Regions from separate parts of the Pantoea sp. X-Soil-ISGK-275 genome, predicted to be linked through region 2. Evidence: predicted binding sites of a transcription regulator. Region 2 holds the regulator's gene; each other region holds the start of a gene.
The links. The regulator Fur, encoded in region 2, represses iron uptake genes when iron is present. The targets are predictions, from matches to a motif close to ATAATAATGAGAACNACTATCAA.
Positions count from the first base shown of each region.

Region 1: the regulator Fur is predicted to act here: its motif matches at 1,583-1,605, upstream of fhuE (ferric-rhodotorulic acid/ferric-coprogen receptor FhuE).
Region 3: the regulator Fur is predicted to act here: its motif matches at 1,476-1,498, upstream of fepB (Fe2+-enterobactin ABC transporter substrate-binding protein).

Region 1 covers NZ_AP035976.1:558,287-561,568, forward strand. Annotated here, with positions in the region: gene fhuE (ferric-rhodotorulic acid/ferric-coprogen receptor FhuE) at 1-1,393, opposite strand, end outside; gene AC6I8A_RS02500 (DODA-type extradiol aromatic ring-opening family dioxygenase) at 1,886-2,884, opposite strand; gene AC6I8A_RS02505 (fumarylacetoacetate hydrolase family protein) at 3,029-3,282, opposite strand, start outside.
Region 2 covers NZ_AP035976.1:1,306,040-1,309,321, forward strand. Annotated here, with positions in the region: gene glnS (glutamine--tRNA ligase) at 1-647, shown strand, start outside; gene AC6I8A_RS06040 (hypothetical protein) at 883-1,278, shown strand; gene fur (ferric iron uptake transcriptional regulator) at 1,337-1,786, opposite strand; gene fldA (flavodoxin FldA) at 2,141-2,671, opposite strand; gene ybfE (LexA regulated protein) at 2,809-3,084, opposite strand; gene ybfF (esterase) at 3,252-3,282, opposite strand, start outside.
Region 3 covers NZ_AP035977.1:753,451-756,732, reverse strand. Annotated here, with positions in the region: gene AC6I8A_RS22960 (ABC transporter permease) at 1-390, shown strand, start outside; gene AC6I8A_RS22955 (ABC transporter substrate-binding protein) at 400-1,329, shown strand; gene fepB (Fe2+-enterobactin ABC transporter substrate-binding protein) at 1,521-2,471, shown strand; gene entS (enterobactin transporter EntS) at 2,468-3,282, opposite strand, start outside.

The DNA.
Region 1 (3,282 bases), 750 kb from region 2:
AAGGTGTTACCTTACTTTGCGTAGTGCTATCTGAACCAGTTGTTCTCCAGTCAGTGAAACGTCCACCTAAAATAAGCTTGGTCTGATCTGTTAGATTTAGTCTGCTGGTTGCATACAAGCTGCGTTGATAAATACTCTCAGTGCCCTCATCATGGTAGGGTCCCCAATCAGGCTCAGCGACATCACCATTAAATGAATAGATATTTTCAACAATGATTTTTTTTCGATCGGTTCCGTATGAGTGATTTCTTTGACGACTAGCACTGGTCCCAATAACTAATTCGTGTTCTCTATTAAAGAGTTCAAACGGGCCCTTAGCATACGCATCAGCTGAATAAACCCTGCGAGACGAAAGATATTTAGCTGAAGTATAAGTTACGTTTCCTGTTGACGCATCAGGTGAATCACTAAACGACGCAAGTTTCTCATCTGCTTTAGTTTCTGAATAAGAGCTGTTTAACTTGAATTCCCATCCGTTATCAAAGAAATGATCAAGAGAAATAAAAACGCGGTTATTGGTTGATAGCCAGTGCGTCCAGTCTGGGGCGGTGTTAAATGATCGAGGCCAGTTTATACGATTCCCCGCAGAATCAAGATAGGACCATCCTCCCCATGTCGAGGCACCAGGCTTAGATTTCTGATAATCATATCCGATACTCAGTACAGTATTCGTACCCAAATTGGCATCGATCACACCGTAAAAAAGCTGATTTTTTTTATTGTATCTATCTAATTGTGAGTCTGCATCCTGGAGGGTTGTGATGAAACGCCCCCGAATATCGCCATCTTCAGATAATGGAGTGCTGACATCTAAGGTAGTGCGATATTGATTCCATGATCCGACACCTGCACTTACTGAGCCAGTAAACTCTCTGCTTACAGCATGTTTTCTTACCATATTCACAGTTGCGGAAGGGTTTCCCGTGCCTGTAAGCAAGCCATTTGCTCCTCTGACAACTTCCACACGATCATAAATGGATAGGTCCATATTTGTATCGAGATATGAACTTATTGAGCCTGTTGTAGTAGGCAATCCATCATAGGAAAGATTATCAATACGATATCCACGCGACCAGTAAGTATAACGTTCAGAATCATAACTGCTTTCAGATATTCCTGTCGTATTTTTAAGGGCATCACCAATTGATTGCATGTTCTGATCTTGTATACGTGCAGGTGTTATAATTGAAACTGATTGTGGCGTTTCTTTAATGGATAAATCCAGTTTTGTTGCGGCCGTAGACTTGTCAACCGTGTAGTTTCCCGAAGATTCTCCAGTAACAGTTAAAGTATCGTTACTATTTTCCGCATAAGTATAGGAGCCAAATGAAATCAGGCTTAATACACACGAGGCTTTGATTAAATTACAATTTATAGCTATTATTCTTCTCAACGCTAAATTCCTTATGATTTATAGCAAGCATAAATATTTTGCACATTCTTAAATGTGATATTTAACTAAAGCATCACCTACATATAATTTAATTAATATTTAGTTTTTGCATGGCTGCAATATAAATATTTATTCATTCTCAATTAAATTTCAGGTGCGCTCTGGAGCACACTTTTCGCTTAAAAACAAATGATAATCATTCCCATAATCTATTTATTGGAAGCGATTCCTGATGTCGCGTTATCGACAAACTATATCGATAACGCGACAAATCAGCAGCCTGAAGCTGAGAAATGACTGAAGGTTCATTCAAGAGGTGTTGTTTTTTGGGGCACACTTGTACCCGACAAATAGGTAATTGAAGTGAAGGACGTCGCACGTGCATTCATCGTACAGCTTAATTTAGTACTTCATCTTCCTCATTAGTGATTAATGATTTCAGACGTATGGTGCAGAGCGTCATAGTAAAAATAACGCGCTGCACCCATTCAATTAACTCTGTCCCGGATAAGATAGGTAGCTCATTCCGGTGATCCATTCAGGCACGGATTCATACGCCACATAATCTGGTCGCGCGCCTTTCATTGCCCCCATAAGTGCAACCCAATTGAGTGCTTCGTGTCCTCCATGACCACCGCGTTCTTCCACCTCTGCGTAGGTCAAAGCACGCATGTATTCAACATCACCAGCTTCAAAACGCTCAAGCATTTCCCGGTCCCACTCTTCATTGACAAGTGGGTGACTTTTGCCGAGTGGCCATTCCATTTTGCTCATCATATCGATTTCATACTGCGCAAAATCAGTATAAAGAGAAGGATCGTTGACCAAGGCTTCTTTACCGATGGTTTGATAGACTTTCATGCGTTGCAGCAGTTCGTCATCTTCCGGTGCGCCTTCAGTCCAAACTGGCGGCCAGTGCGACAATCCACCTGTTGCCAGGAAATGAACATGGTAGTCATCTGGCAGCGAATCAACTATCTCACGGACTTTAAGGCCCAGGTCATAAGCACGTGAATAAGGCATCAGCGGAGGTGAGAACACATTGATATAGACTGGTACGACGGGAATATTGAACTCAGGATTAATAAAATGAAGTGGCATCATGAGATTGTTACCATACTCAATGGCACCCATCCGTGTTGCTTCAAAACCGCCATGGATAAGCTTTTCGAGCAGTGTCGTTGCTATTTCTGCGTTACTGGCAATACTATGCTGCTTATCAAACTTTAAAGCTTCCATCATATATTCGGCTGGACCAATGTTGGCATCACTAATTGGCACAGCCAACGTTGGCATTAAATTACGGAAGTTGTTTTCGAAATGGTCATCAAGAAAGGCGATGATGAGATTAGGTTTAGTATCATCGATGCATTTTTTTAAACGGCCATGAATATCTGCGAGTCTTTGGCGTTGTTCAACAGATGGAGCATCTGCCCAGCCTAGAGCACCTGGTACATGGGACATGCTGATAGCACTAACAATCTTAGCCATTTTGTTACCTCAATAATTTAGTGTTTTCCGCTATCGGAAATGAACGTCGGAAAGAGCCCTTTTCCACATTAAGCGGAAAAGGCTCATTATTAAATTAAGAACAACAACCCTAAGAGACTTAATTTAATCAGAAAACATTACCAACTAGACTATCGTATTAGTCAGCTCACCAATTTCCCTCATCGACACAGTGACTTCATCACCCTTCGATAAATATTTAGGCGGATTGAAACCCAAGCCAACACCGGCAGGTGTTCCAGTGGCAATGACATCACCAGGTAATAAAGTAATGTTTTGCCCAATTGTTTTAATCAACTCAGGAATGTTGAAAATTAAGTCGGAAATAGAAGCTTCCTGGCGTTTTTCACCGTTAACTGTGCAAACAATCTTTTGCTCAG
Region 2 (3,282 bases):
CGCGTGCGATGGCCGTAATGGATCCGCTGAAAGTGGTGATCGAGAACCTGCCTGCAGGTCACGAAGAGATCATCAGCATGCCGAATCATCCGAACAAACCGGAGATGGGCACGCGAGAAGTGCCATTCAGTCGTGAAGTGTGGATCGATCGCGCGGATTTCCGTGAAGAGGCCAACAAGCAGTACAAACGTCTGGTGCTGGGCAAAGAAGTGCGTCTGCGTAATGCATACGTGATCCGTGCCGAGCGAGTAGCGAAGGATGATGAGGGCAATATCACCTGCATCTATTGTACCTGCGACGTTGATACGCTGAGCAAAGATCCGGCCGATGGCCGCAAAGTGAAAGGCGTTATCCATTGGGTTTCTGCGATTCACGCGCTGCCAGCGGAATTCCGCCTGTACGATCGTCTTTTCAGTGTGCCAAATCCGGGCGCGGCGGAGGATTTCCTCACCACCATCAACCCGAACTCACTGGAAATCAAACAGGGCTTCGTGGAGCCAGGTTTGCGTGCAGCCGATCCAATGGCGCCGTACCAGTTTGAACGTGAAGGCTATTTCTGTGCGGATAGCGTCTATTCACAGCCATCCAAGCTGGTGTTTAACCGCACCGTTGGTTTACGTGATACCTGGGCAAAAATCGGCGATTAATATTTTTTGTCGCTAGCACGATATGATCATGAAAGGGCGAGCAATCGCCCTTTTTTATTGTCTCGATTTAACCAGATACGACCTTTTATGCTGCTCCCTGCAATTAGCCATTAATTCCTTATTTGCGACTATTCTGACTTTAGCAAAATTAAACCATTTGCCAGTGTGAAAAACTTTTTTTCAGGTAGGCTATGCGCTCTCAGCCGTTGCTCTGCGGGTAATCAAAGGATAAAAAATGACAAGTCTCGCCCTGGAAGCCAAACATAGCGTGGTGGTTTTACATCAGCTTATCGAACGTATTTTTAATCAGGCAGAAGGCAGTGATGACAGCATTGATCTGTTCTTGTCGTACTTTCATCCCGACTTCAAAATGGTCACGCCACAGGGTAAACAGCTTGATCTTAATGAGATGGAAACACTGTTTCGCCAGTTGCAGGGACAGCGTGAAGGGATGCGAATTGCCACCAGTGAGCACGCCATCATTTCGCAGCAAAGTGAGGAAGTCACGATTCAGTATCGTGAATTGCAGATGATGAATGGCACCAATCAGAGCCGCATTTCTCTGGCGGTGCTGGATTGCAGCACCGCCATTCCGCGCTGGCGCTACTTGCAGGAAACGCTCGTTGCCTGATTTCAGATATAAAAAAACCGGCTTAAGCCGGTTTTTTTATACTGCATAGCACACTCAATTACTTATCGTGGAGCGTATCGTCTTCGCGGCAGTCTCCCAGAGCACAGTGACCATACAGATACAGGCTGTGGTTGCTAAGCTTGATGCCGTGGCGAGTAGCAATTTCACGCTGACGCGTTTCGATTGATTCATCGCTGAATTCGATAACTTTGCCACAATCAAGGCAGATCAAGTGATCATGGTGATGTTGCTGAGTCAGTTCGAAGACAGACTTACCGCCTTCAAAGTTATGACGGGTTACGATGCCCGCGTCGTCAAACTGGTTAAGAACGCGATAAACCGTTGCCAGACCAATCTCTTCGCCCATATCGATCAGGCGCTTATACAAATCTTCCGCACTGACGTGATGGGACTCGGGGCCGGGTCCCTGAAGCACTTCCAGAATTTTCAGTCTGGGTAGCGTGACTTTCAGGCCAGCCTTCTTCAATGCGGAGTTGTTGTCAGTCATGCGGATATTGTCCTGTTACTTTGCTAGTCACTTGCGGCGCAGGGGCCTTGAATGTTTAGGTCAACGCGCATTCTCATTTGCGTCTCATTATAGAACTCAAGCAGTGAAATGAAAACCAAGGCAACGTCCTTAATCACCAAAGGTTGTAAGGATAACGTCACTAATGTCTTCAGGACGCTTGGGTTTTGGATTCCATTTCACTCAGCCTCATTCTACTGCCAGAGGAATAAGCGGATGACCATTGCGGGTATTCTACAGATTTGCGGGGAAAAGTTAAAAAACCGTAGCTATTATTTTTATAGGAAATTCCGTTGCCCGATGTGAGGCAGCGCGCACATCGGGCAGAGCAGGGAATTAAGCTTCAATAATCTCTTTCAGCTGCAACTCGTCGAAGATCTGCTTCACCCATTTCTCAACACGTTCGTTGGTCAATTCTGGTTGACGATCTTCATCAATTGCCAGACCCAGGAAGTTTTTGTCATCGGCGAGGCCTTTAGAGGCTTCGAAGTGATAGCCTTCGGTTGGCCAGTGACCCACAATCACCGCACCGTTAGGCTCGATGATGTCACGGATGGTGCCCATCGCGTCACAGAAGTATTCGGCGTAATCTTCCTGATCGCCACAACCAAACAGCGCTACCAGCTTGCCATTGAAATCAATCTCTTCCAGCGTCGGGAAGAAATCATCCCAGTCGCACTGCGCTTCGCCGTAATACCAGGTTGGAATGCCCAGCAGCAGGATGTCGAACGCATCGAGATCTTCTTTGGTGCTCTTAGCAATGTCATGCACTTCGGCGACATCTTTACCCAGTTGTTTCTGGATCATCTTTGCAATGTTTTCAGTGTTGCCGGTATCGCTGCCGAAGAAAATGCCTACGATTGCCATGGGTTAGGTAACCTCTTGAATCCTGATTGTGAAAGTAAGTCAGTTGACTGCACAGTTATGCGAATAATAGCAGACCGGTAAAAAGTGCGGAACTTGTAAAGCCGTGACTTTGTGTTCCAGCGTGCGGTCTTCGCGCGTTAAGACAGTTTGAGTTGTGCCAGCAGCATTTGTTCAATCAATTCGCTGCGACTGATGTTTTGCTGATCGGCCAGCGTGCTGAGCGCGTCAACCGCCTCGCTCGACATCTTCAGCTCAACACGACGCAGCCCACGCACTTTATCGCGCTTGAGCTGGTTGCGTTTGTTGATGCGTAACTGTTCATCACGCGTCAGCGGGCTGGTTTTCGGGCGACCAGGACGCCGCTCGTCTGCGAAGAGATCAAGCGTCGTGCGGTCTGTCTGTTCTTTTGCCATGGTTTGTAAAACTGAGTGGGCGCGAACGGCGGAAAGGCGCTGCGCGATTAAAACATTATCGGCCCGACCACGGTGAAAAAATATCCGTGGCAAATTTTTAGCGCGACATCATACTCCAGCGCCTTCCCTGACGCCAACCCTAAAGCGCAAGCGGCAAGCTTTTGCTTTTACAGGTTAAAAAAACGCCGAACGGCGCGT
Region 3 (3,282 bases), on a different replicon from region 2:
TCGAAAGTGGTGGTAGCGGCTTTAATCCTGTTTTTCCCGCTGTGCTTATCGCTGTTCGATGGGCTGTGCCGCACGCCCAGCGGCTGGCTGGAACTGGCGCAAACCAGCACGTCATCGTGCTTCAGCATCTTCTGGCGCGTGCGCTGGCCCGCCGCGTTACCGCAATTTTTCTCCGGCCTGCAGATGGCCGTGGTGCTGGCGCCGATTGGCGTGGTGATTGGTGAATGGGTCGGCGCCAGCGAAGGGCTTGGCTATCTGATGATGCAATCCAACGCGCGACTGGAAACCGCCACCAGCTTCGCGGCACTGCTGCTGTTACTGATTCTGGCGCTGCTGCTTTCGGGCAGCGTAGCGCTAATGCGCAAGAAACTCCTCTGGCAATCTACATAAGGAAGTACCGTGAATACCCTACGAATCGCATTGACCGCGTTGCTGCTGCTGGCGACCGCTAACGTCCAGGCGGCGGAGAAAGTTCGTCTGCTGCTCGACTGGTTTATTAACCCCAACCACGCGGCGATTTTTGCTGCCCAGCACAGCGGCGCGTTTAAGAAAGAGGGGCTGGATGTGGAGATGATCGCGCCGGCCGATTCTGCTTCGGTGCCGTTGCTGCTGGCGGCGGGTAAAGTCGATCTCGCCATCAGCTACCAGCCGCAGCTCTACACGCTGGTGGATAAAGAGGTGCCGGTGATCCGCGTCGGCACGTTGATTAATCAGCCGCTGAATACGCTGACCACGGTGTCGAGTGATATCCACTCGCTGAAAGATTTCGCGGGCAAAACCATCGGTTATGCGGTGCCGGGCACCGAAGATGTGGCGATTCGCAATATGCTGAAATCACAGGGCGTTGATGCTGACTCGGTGAAGCTTATCAACCTGAATATGGATGGCACCTCCGCGCTGCTGACGCACAAGATTGATGGCGCGATGACCATCTTCCGCAACTACGAGCTGCTGGACCTGAAAGACAAAGGTGCCAAGCCAACGGTGTTTAAACCGGAAGATTATGGCGTGCCTGCTTATGATGAGCTGATCATTGTGGCAAACCAGAAAACTGCCGCGCAGGATAGACGCATTCCGGCGTTTTTAAGTGGTCTGGATGCCGGTGTGGCGTGGCTGCGTGCACATCCGCAGGAAGCGTGGCAGGCGTTTATTAAGCAATATCCCGAGCTGAATACCCCGCTCAATCACGAAGCGTGGCAGGCGACGCTGCCGTATTTCGCCGCGCACAGTGCGGAGTTTGATCAGGCGCGCTATCAGGCGTTTGGTGAATATATGAAGGCCAATGGCGTGATTAAAGTTGTGGCACCTATGGCGCGATATTCGTTGTAGGTTGGTGCGTTGTCCCTCACCCCAACCCTCTCCCGCGCGCGGGAGAGGGAGCTGACCGCGCCCACCTCCACATTCCCTCTCCCGCCTGCGGGAGAGGGCCAGGGTGAGGGAAACCACGCACAATTCCCTTGCACCCGCACTTATTTTTGATAATGATATTTATTCTCAACTATCAAGTGATGGACAACCTGATGCGTTTCCCCGCTCTTTCTCTGCTACTTAGCCTGTTTTTCATTTGCACCCATGTATATGCCGACGCCGCCTGGCCGCGCACTCTCGCCACACCGAAAGGCCCGTTCACTCTCCAACAGCCGCCGCAGCGTATTGTCTCTACCAGCGTGACGTTGAGTGGCACTTTGCTGGCGATTAACGCGCCGCTGGTGGGATCCGGGGCTACCAGTCGCAGCAGCAGCGTGTCGGATGCGCAGGGTTTTTTCACGCAATGGAGCGCAGTGGCAAAAGCGCGACAGGTTAAGCCGCTCTATATCTCGCAGCCGAATGCCGAAGCGATTGCCGCCGAAGCGCCAGATTTGATCGTGATGGCTGCCACCGGCGGCGATTCGGCGCTGCGCCTTTACGATCAACTGCAAACCATCGCCCCGGTGTTAGTGATCGATTACGGCGACAAGAGCTGGCAGGCATTGACCTTGCAGCTGGGCGAGATTACCGGCCATGAAGCCGATGCTAAAAAGGTGATTGCAGCGTTCGACCAACGGGTAGACGCGGTGCGTCACAAGATCACGCTGCCGCCGCAGCCGACCTCTGCGCTGGTCTATTACGAAGATGGACGCGGAATGAACTTGTGGACGCCAGCATCGGCGCAGGGCGCGCTGTTGCAGGATTTGGGCTTCACGCTGGCCGCGCCGCCCGCCAGTTTTCAGGGCAGCACCAGCATGGGCAAGCGCAATGACATTATTCAGCTGAACGGCGAAAACATGGCCGATGGTATTACCGGCAACACGCTGTTACTGTTCGCCGCCGATGAAAAAACCGTGCCGCAGGTGGCGAAGAATCCGTTCCTCGCCCATCTTCCGGCAGTACGGCAGCACGACATCTTTGCCGTAGGTAACGACACCTTCCGCCTCGATTACTATAGCGCCAGCAATATGCTCAGCAGCATCGAGCGGCAGTTTAGCCGTTAAGCATCGGCGGTGGCGGGTTGTGGCGCGTCCGGTTGTTCACCGAGGCGCGCCGAGCGCAGACCGCGCGCCGCCAGCGACAGCAGCACCAGCAATCCCGCCGCCAATCCGCCAAACCACAGTACGCTGCTCAGCGGTGCCAGTGCGCGAGCCAGTACACCCAATCCCAATGCCCCAACGGAATCGCCGGTGACATCCTGCGCGGTGCCAAGGCTGTTGACGCGTCCCAGCAGCGCATCCGGCGTGTGATGCTGCGTCAGCATAAACTGCAATAGCGAGGCGATGGCGTTGCTGTAGCCGTAACACACCAGCGCCAGCAGCGCGGGCAGAAGATGGCTATAAAGGCCGAGCGAGGCGATGCAGGCAAACGCCAGCAGCGCACAGCCAATCAGCACCAATCCCGGACGCGCCAACTGCCGCACCCAGCCGCTGGTAAAAGCACCGATCATCGCACCCAGCGGTACCGCCGAGTACATCAATCCTAATGCGGATGCATCGGCGTGATAGGTCAGCGCCAGCGCCGGGAACAGAATACGCACCGCGCCAACCATGCTGAGCAGCAAGCCAACCAGCACTACCGCGCCAACCACTTTATGCTGGCAGACAAACTGCATGCCGCTTGCCAGCGCACGCAGCGGATGCTCCGGTTCCTGCTGTTCGGGCTTCATCGACGGTAAACGCACCAGCGGAATCAGCGTCGCCAGCGTACCGATCGCGGCGACCGCAAAGGCCCAGCCGACACCTGCCGCGACGATGATCATACCGCCGAGCGCGGGCGACAAAATCGCGCCGAGGCGCACCGTTAGCATGCTGA